Regions from separate parts of the Phytopseudomonas flavescens genome, predicted to be linked through region 2. Evidence: predicted binding sites of a transcription regulator. Region 2 holds the regulator's gene; the other holds the start of a gene.
What was found. The regulator FliA, encoded in region 2, starts transcription of late flagellar genes. The targets are predictions, from matches to a motif close to CTAAAGTTTNNNNNNNNNNNGCCGNTAA.
Positions count from the first base shown of each region.

Region 1: FHR27_RS00145 (methyl-accepting chemotaxis protein) is a predicted target of FliA. The motif match lies at 1,798-1,825, and genes of this name have one in related genera.

Region 1 covers NZ_JACBYV010000001.1:35,395-39,928, forward strand. The annotation lists gene FHR27_RS00130 (CitMHS family transporter) at 1-15, opposite strand, end outside; gene FHR27_RS00135 (AEC family transporter) at 323-1,237, opposite strand; gene FHR27_RS00140 (GFA family protein) at 1,325-1,729, shown strand; gene FHR27_RS00145 (methyl-accepting chemotaxis protein) at 1,979-3,940, shown strand; gene FHR27_RS00150 (response regulator) at 4,080-4,469, shown strand.
Region 2 covers NZ_JACBYV010000001.1:2,241,433-2,245,966, forward strand. The annotation lists gene FHR27_RS09835 (protein phosphatase CheZ) at 1-264, opposite strand, end outside; gene FHR27_RS09840 (chemotaxis response regulator CheY) at 284-658, opposite strand; gene fliA (RNA polymerase sigma factor FliA) at 810-1,553, opposite strand; gene fleN (flagellar synthesis regulator FleN) at 1,550-2,380, opposite strand; gene flhF (flagellar biosynthesis protein FlhF) at 2,476-3,783, opposite strand; gene flhA (flagellar biosynthesis protein FlhA) at 3,799-4,534, opposite strand, start outside.

The DNA of each region.
Region 1 (4,534 bases), 2.2 Mb from region 2:
AAGGAAAGTCAGCATGGAGATTCTCCGGACGTGATTCGGCTACGGTGCGAAAAGGCGGTCAGCGTTAGCGACGGGGCGAACGGAGGGGGTGCAGCAGGCGTGGAGAACTAGGGCGGAGCATGGTTAATCACCTGTTTTGTTCTTGTTGACGGCAGCTGCGGGCCTCTCTGGCGGCAGCTCATCGACCGATCTTTGTCGGTCAGTGGGCGGATGCTAGAGCACGAACCTTTCAGCCAGCTTTCGCCAAATGCAGGTAATTTTCGTTGCGTCAGGTGTTTTCGCAGATGCCGGTGCAGGTTGGCAAGCCCGCACTGGCCGCCCGCTAGAGCAGATGCTCGAGCAGATAAAGGACGCCTACCAGCGAGGCGGCGGCCAGCAGATGCTGCAGGGTGATGATGCCGGCCATCAGGTTTCCATCACCGCCCAACTGGCGGGTGAGCACATAGGAAGTGGGTGCGGTGGGCAGGGCGAAGAACAGCACCAGCACGGTGCTTTCCATGGCCGGCAACTGCAGAAGGTAGGCGACAGCGAAGGCCAGCAGTGGCATCAGTAACAGACGCAGCAGGCTGTTCCAGGCCAGAGCCGGAACCTCACCACCCAGTTGTTCCGGTTTCAGCGCCGCACCGACGCACAGCAGGCCCAGGGGCAGGCTGGCGGCAGCGAGCAGGCTGAGCAGGCGGTCGCTGCCGCCCGGCAAGCCCAGGCCGCTGAGGTTGACCAGGGCTCCGGCCAGGCAGGCGAGGATCAGCGGGTTGCGGATGATCGGCAGCAGCAGGCTGCGTACGCTGACGCCGCGCTCGGCGGTCAGCGACCACACCGACAGCACGTTGACGGCCGGCACCATCAGCGCCAGCATCAGTGCTGCCAGGGTCAGGCCCGGCTGGCCGAACAGGCTGCCCACCGCTGCCAGGCCCAGGTAGGTATTGAAGCGCAGAATGCCCTGGCTGAACGCGCCGAAGCGCGACGCTGGCCAGCCTTGCAGGCGCCGTACGATCAGCAGCACCAGCCAGGCGATACCCAGGCCGAGCAGCACCGCCAGCGCCAGCCGCGGCAACTGCGGGTTGTCCAGTGGCGCGGTGGCCAGGCTGTTGAACAGCAGGGCAGGGAACAGGATGAAGTAGTTGAGGCGTTCGGCGCCGGGCCAGAAGGCTTCACTGGGAAAACCGCGGCGACGCAGTTCGTAACCGCCGACGATCAAGGCGAAGAGTGGCCAGAGGGCCAGAAGCAGTTCGGTCACGGGAGCCCCCGGTGGTGGTGAGCGTGCATCTTCGCCAGTGCCGCACGATCAGGCAAGCTGGATACCCACGCACGTCAGGAGAGAACCATGAGCGAGCTACACGAGGGTGGTTGCCAGTGCGGCGCGGTGCGTTATCGGTTCCAGGCACCATTGCGCGATATCGCCCATTGTCACTGCTCCATCTGCAGGCGCAGCACCGGCGGCATTCTGGTCACCTGGATCACCGTGCCGCTGCAGCACTTCACCTGGCTGCAGGGTGCGCCCGCGCGCTACGCCTCTTCGGCGACCTGCACGCGACATTTCTGCTCTGCCTGCGGCGCGCACCTGGCGCTGTTCACTACCCTGAGTCCGCGAACCATGGATGTGACCGTCGCGACACTGGATGACCCAGCGCTGGCGCCGGCTGACCGGCATATCTGGACCCAGAGTCGGCTGCCCTGGCTGCAGGTGGATACGCACTTGCCGCAGGAGACGCAGGAGCGCATCGATTGACCTGAACTGCAGGCAGCGTGCTGTCCCGGCCGCCTCTCGACTATCGCTGACGGTGCCGCCGATATCGCCTAAAGAATGTCCGGGGCGCGCCGATGAACACTTCATCTGCCTTTTCCAAACGCTTCTGTGTGCCGCATCTTCATGCGCCTCCTCCTGCTCAACGCGCCGTCGATAAAAAGCGCGACCGCAGGCAATTGTTTTCGCTTCGCCAGGGAATACCGGTGAAGCAGATGAAATAGGTACTACACCGTGCTCAGAAATATCCCGTTGAGCCTAAAGCTGTTGCTGATCCTCGCCTGTCCGGTACTCGGTTTTCTCTGGTTGGCCGCGTTGCAGGTGGTGGGGAGCTATCAGACGCTGGAAGAGATGGATCGAACCCAGGAAGCCAGCGCCGCCGCACAGAAAGTCAGCCAGTTGATTACCGTGGTACAGCGTGAGCGGGGGGCCAGTGGGGTGTTCCTCGGCAGCAAGGGCAAGAGCATGCAGGACGTTCTGCAGCGCATGCGCGGGCAGACCGACACGGCGCTGGGCGAAGTGCGTGCGCTGTCCGGCAGCTCCGGGGCACAGCTCGATGAAGCCCTCGCTGCGTTGAGTGGCCTGGATGCGACCCGCGGGCAGGTCGACAAGCTGGCGATCGACAACCGTGAGTCGGGTGCGCGTTACACGGCCATCATCCGCACGCTGATCGGCTACACCCACGGCCTCGAGCGCAGTGTCGATGACCCCTCGCTGGCCCGCGCACTGTCATCGCTCACCCAGTTCATCGAGATGAAGGAACGGGCCGGGCGCGAGCGTGCCATGCTCGGCGTGGTATTCAACCAGGACCGTTTCGACGCCGATCTGCTCTCTACCTTCAGCCGTAACCTTGGCGAGTTCTCCGCGTACTCGGAAGGCTTTCGCCGCAATGCCTCGGCGGATTTCGTGGCCAAGCTCGACGAAAAGCTCCAGCAGCCCAGTGGGCTGGAAGTGGCGCGCCTGCAGAAGCTGGCATTCGAAACGCCCCTTGGCGAGTCGCTTGGCGTCAAGGCCACCGACTGGTTCCAGACCTCCACCAACCGCATCGACCTGATGGGCGAAGTGGAGACCGAACTGGGCCAGAACGTCGGCACCCTGGCCGCCCAGGCACGCGACAAGGCCGCCGGCCTACTGTGGATGACGGTGATCGCCGTGCTGGCAGCGCTGGCGGTGGTGACCGTGCTGTCCTACCTGATCATCAACAACATCAACTTCGCCGTGCGTGAGGCGAACACCGCGCTGCTGGCCCTTTCGCAGCGCGATCTGACTGCACGCTCGGCCTATCAGGGCAAGGACGAGTTCGGCGAAATCACCCGCAACCTCAACCGTATGGCCGAAGAGCTGGCGCAGATCGTGCGCGAGATCGGTTCCGCCACCGCGCAGGTGGCCACCGCAGCCGAAGAGTCCTCAGCGGTGACCCTGCAGACCAGTAACAGCCTGGAGCGGCAGCGCCTGGGCACCGAGCTGGTGGTCACGGCGATCAACGAGATGAGTGCGACGGTTCGCGATGTGGCGCAGAGCACCAGCGATGCCGCGGAAATGTCCCGTCAGGTGAACCTCAGCACCACCCAGGGGCGCAAGGAAATCGAGCGTACCGTGGCGGTCATTCGTGAGCTCTCCACCCAGGCCGACGAGACCGCGCGGATCATTGGCGATCTGAAGCACGAGAGCGATTCGATCTCCACCGTGCTCGACGTGATCCGCGGGATCGCCGATCAGACCAACCTGCTGGCCCTCAACGCGGCCATCGAAGCGGCGCGGGCCGGCGATCACGGTCGCGGCTTCGCTGTGGTCGCCTCCGAAGTACGGACCCTGGCGCAGAAGACCCAGGAGTCCACCGGCAATATTCAGGAGATGATCGCCAATCTGCAGAAAGGCTCGGATCTCGCCACCCATTCCATGGAGGAGACCCTCGGCAAGGCCCGGGCCGGGGCGGCCAACATCGAGCGTGCAGGTGACCTGCTGGCCGAGATCGCCGCCGGGGTGGCCGGCATCAACGACCGCAACATGCAGATCGCCACGGCCGCCGAGGAACAGAGCGCGGTCGCCGAGGACATCAACCGCAACGTGGTCGAGATCAACGACGTCGCCATTCAGGTCAGCTCCGGTGCCGAGCAGACCGCAGCCACCAGTCAGGAGCTGGCGCGACTGGCCGAGCACCAGCAGAAACTGGTGAACCGTTTCCGCCTCGAGTGACGCGGCGCGACACCGCGGCCTGCCTGGCAGGCTGCGGTATCGCTGGCGCTGCTGCCGCCAGTCGGCAGCCGTGTATATTTATGAAATCTTGCTCATGGCCGCTGGTCAGAGCCTGACTCCTACTGCCCGGATCCATGCGATGCCACTGATAGTCATAGCCGAAGACGAACGCTCCATCAGAGAGCTCCTCGTGGAGATCTTCGAAGACGAAGGTCACCAGGTGAAAGCCTTCCCCTGTGCCGACGATGCCTGGGAGTTCCTGTCCAGCAGCGACGGTCAGGTGCAGATGGTGCTGACCGACTTCAGCATGCCCGGCGATATCGACGGTATCTTTCTCGCCCACCTGATCCGCGACCGTTTTCCGGATCTGCCGATCATCATCTCTTCCGGCTTCCTGGAAGGGACCACCGATTTCGAAGGCCTCAACGTGGCGGTGATCCCCAAGCCGTGGACGGTCAACCAGCTTCTCGCCATGTGCGCGGCGATGACTCCCGAGAAAGCACCTCAGGCTGGCATTCAGCCGGTTTGATCGCCCCCAGGGCACCTCGCTGAACAAGACTTCTCTCATCTGACTGCACAGAAAGGTCGGCGGAT
Region 2 (4,534 bases):
CCGCTCGGTCGCATCGGAGATCTGCGAGACCTCCTTGGCGTGAGGCATGCGCGGGTCGAGCTGAAAATTGACGATAGCGTTGTGCAGCTCACGGGTGAGCTTGCCGACTTCGTGGTAAAGACCACGGTCGCGCGCCTTGTTCAGTTCGTTGATCAGCTGTACCGCTTCGCCAAAGTTGCCTTGTTCGAGGCTGTTGACCAGTTGGCGGGCATTGCTTTTCAGGGTCGACTCGAGGTCGGCCTCTTTTGAATCATCGTGTTCCATAACAACCTCGCGGCAGACATCAGCCGTTGACCCGCTCGAAGATTTTCTCGATCTTTTCCTTGAGCACCTGGGCAGTGAATGGCTTGACCACATAGCCGTTCACACCGGCCTGGGCGGCCTCGATGATCTGATCACGCTTGGCTTCTGCCGTAACCATCAGCACGGGCATCTGCTTGAGGCGCTCGTCGGCACGCACTGCGCGCAGCAAATCGATGCCACTCATGCCCGGCATGTTCCAGTCGGTCACCAGGAAGTCGAAGCTACCGCTCTGCAGCATCGGCAATGCGGTGGTGCCGTCGTCGGCCTCCGCGGTGTTGGTGAACCCCAGATCACGCAAGAGGTTCTTGATGATCCGTCGCATCGTCGAGAAATCATCGACGATGAGGATTTTCATGTTCTTGTCCAAGTCGACCTCCGTACAGTCCTAAAACGCCTCGGCATTCCAAAGCGCTTATAAATCGTGAAACCGGCCTGGCGGAACGCCGCAAACCTATTGCGCCCGGCTTTGCTGCGTCCACTGTGTATGTCCAGCGCCTGAAATTTCCCTATGCGCGCCATTCCACCAACCGCGCGCGTAAACGCGCGGCACACTGACTGTGCAATTGGCTGACCCGCGACTCACTCACTCCCAGTACCTCGCCGATTTCCTTGAGGTTCAATTCCTCGTCGTAATACAGCGACAACACCAACCGCTCACGCTCCGGCAGGTTGCTGATGGCATCCACCAGCGCGGCCTGGAAACGATCGTCTTCCAGTTCATGCGATGGCCCATGGTGCAAAGAATTCGTGTCTTCCTGCAGTCCGCCGCTTTCGCCTTCCTGCAACAGGTCGTCGAAACTGAACAGGCGGCTGCCCAAAGTGTCGCCAAGAATGCCGTAGTAATCTTCGAGACTCAATTGGAGTTCGGCAGCAACCTCCTGATCTTTAGCGTCTCGCCCCGTTCTGGCTTCGATTTTTCTGATTGCGTCGCTGACCATACGGCTGTTGCGGTGTACCGAACGCGGTGCCCAGTCGCCCTTGCGGACCTCATCGAGCATGGCGCCACGAATGCGAATGCCGGCGAACGTCTCGAAACTGGCGCCCTTGCCGGCGTCATATTTGCGCGATGCCTCGAGCAGACCGATCATCCCGGCCTGGATCAGATCATCCACCTGCACGTTGGCGGGCAACCGCGCCAACAGGTGATAGGCAATGCGCTTGACCAACGGCGCGTAACGTTCGATCAACTGATGCTGTGAATCTCGTGCTGTTGCCTTGCTGTACATACGGAGTCCAGAGGCTGTCGTCATACAGCCGTGTCTGCAGTCGGTTGTTGCACCAGGCGCTCAACGAAGAATTCCAGATGGCCTCGCGGATTGGCCGGCAGTGGCCACGCATCCACCTTCTGGGCAATCGCCTTGAACGCCAGCGCGCACTTCGAGCGAGGGAACGCCTCATACACCGCACGTTGTTTCTGTACGGCCTTGCGTACCGATTCGTCGTACGGCACCGCGCCCACGTACTGCAGCGCGACATCCAGAAAACGGTCGGTCACCTTGGTCAGCTTAGCAAAGAGATTACGGCCTTCCTGCGGGCTGTGCGCCATATTGGCGAGCACCCGGAAACGGTTCATGCCGTGGTCACGGTTGAGGAGCTTGATCAGCGCGTAGGCATCGGTGATCGAGGTGGGTTCATCGCACACCACCACCAGCACTTCCTGGGCGGCGCGCACGAAGCTCACCACCGAGTCGCCGATACCGGCGGCGGTATCCACGATCAGGACGTCGAGGTTGTCGCTGATGTCGCTGAAGGCCTGGATCAGGCCGGCGTGCTGCATGGGCGTGAGCTGCACCATGCTCTGGGTGCCGGAGGCCGCGGGAACGATACGAATGCCGCCAGGCCCCTGCAGAACCACGTCTCGCAGTTCGCACTGGCCGTCGATGACATCGGCCAGGGTGCGCTTGGCCGTCAGGCCGAGCAGCACGTCGACGTTGGCCAGACCGAGGTCGGCATCCATGAGCATTACGCGCCGACCGAGATCCGCCAACGCCAGCGACAAATTCACCGACACATTGGTCTTGCCAACGCCGCCTTTGCCGCCGGTCACCGCGATCACCTGTACGGGATGCATACCCATGTTATCTACACACCTTATCTAACTTCGCTTTAAGCCTTAGGGCCATTGTGCGCTGCCGTGGCGAGCACAACCAGCACTTCGCCACACCTGCCTGTTCATCCTGCACGTCGTGCCGGGTCCTGGTACAACCCGGCGAACATGTCGGCCATCGTGTCTTCGCTCGGCTCATCCGGGGCCTGCAGGCCAACGGCACGGCTGACCAGCTGATGACTGCGCGGCACATGAACGTCGTCCGGGATCCGCGGACCATCTGCCAGATAGGCTACCGGTAGACGGTGGCTAATAGCCAGACCCAATACCTCGCCCATGCTGGTCGCTTCGTCCAGTTTACTCAGAATGCAGCCAGCCAGCCCACAGCGCTTGTAGCTGTGGTAGGCCGCCTTGAGCACCTGCGCCTGGCTGGTAGCCGCCAGCACCAGGTAATTGCGCGCGTTGACACCGCGGCTCGCCAGCGTCTCCAACTGCATGCGCAGCGCCGGATCGTTGGCCGGCAAGCCGGCGGTGTCGATCAGTACCACGCGCTTGCGCACCAGCGGTGCCAGCGCCTGAGTCAGTGACTGACCAGGATCGACGTGGGTCACGGATACGCCAAGGATACGGCCAAGGGTCTTGAGCTGCTCCTGGGCACCGATGCGGTAACTGTCCATGCTCACCAGAGCGATGTTCGTGGCGCCGTACTTGAGTACGTAGCGCGCTGCGAGCTTGGCCAGGGTGGTGGTCTTGCCCATGCCGGCCGGGCCAACCAGAGCGATCACGCCGCCCTCTTCCATCGGCTCCTGCTTGGGCGTCTGAATCGAGTGGGCAAGGTGCGCAAGCACCATGCGCCAGGCCTGACGCTGATCGCTCAGCGAGGCAACGCGATCGAGCAGCGTACGCGCCAGTTCACCAGGCAGGCCCATCCGTTGCAGGCGACGCCACAGCGTGGCCTGTTGCGGTCGACGAGCCTGCAGCTGGCCCCAGGCCATGGAGCCCATCTGCATTTCGATCAACTCACGCAGACCATGCAATTCGGAGCGCATGGACTCCAGGGCAGACTGATCGACCGAAGCCGAGACCGGCTTCTTCTGCTGACGCTCGAGTACCGCGTCCAGGCTGTCGGCTGGCGCGGCAGCAGGCGCTTCGGCGAACATCTGACGATCCTTGCCGGCATCGAGCTGCGCACGGGTGGTCAGTTCGGCCTGGGCGGAAGCGATGCGCGACTGAGTCTTGCGCAGCTCGGCCTCCAGCGCCGGGTTGGCTTGTCGCGCCGGTGGGGGCGCAACCTGATAATCGAGCGCGGCCGTCAATTCCACGCCACCCGCTACTCGGCGGTTACCGATGATGGTCGCATCAGCGCCCAGCTCATCACGAACCAGCTTCATGGCTTGGCGCATATCGGCGGCAAAAAAGCGTTTGACCTGCATGGCCCGTACCCTCGATTAGTTCTGCCCCACCGTCGCAACGATGGTGACCTGCTTGTTGTCCGGAATTTCCTGGTACGCCAGAACATGCATGCTCGGGACGGCCAACCGGGCGAAACGCGAGAGCATTCCCCGAACCGGCCCGGCTGCCAGCAGAATCACCGGCTTGCCAAGCATCTCCTGACGCTGCGCTGCTTCCACCAGGGAACGTTGCAGCTTCTCGGCCATGCCAGGCTCCAGGAGGATGCCATCCTCGGAGCCTTGACCGGCCTTCTGAAGACTATTTAGCAATATCTGTTCCAACCTTGGCTCAAGGGTGATCACAGGCAGCTCCGGCTCTAGTCCCACGATGTTTTGCACGATTGCACGGGCCAGCGAGACACGTACTGCGGCCACCATGGCGGCGGGATCTTGACTCCGTGGCGCGACGTTGGCGATGGCTTCGGCAATGGTACGGATGTCGCGCACCGGCACCTGCTCCTGCAGCAGCGCCTGCAGCACCTTGAGCAGGGTCGACAGCGAGATCAGGCCAGGAACCAGCTCTTCTGCCAGTTTTGGCGAGCTTTTCGCCAGCAACTGCATCAATTGCTGGACTTCCTCGTGGCCCAGCAGCTCGTGGGCATGCTTGTGCAGAATCTGATTGAGGTGCGTGGCGACCACGGTACTGGCATCCACCACGGTGTAACCGAGCGACTGCGCCTGATCACGCTGACCGGGATCGATCCAGACGGCCTCCAGGCCGAACGCCGGATCT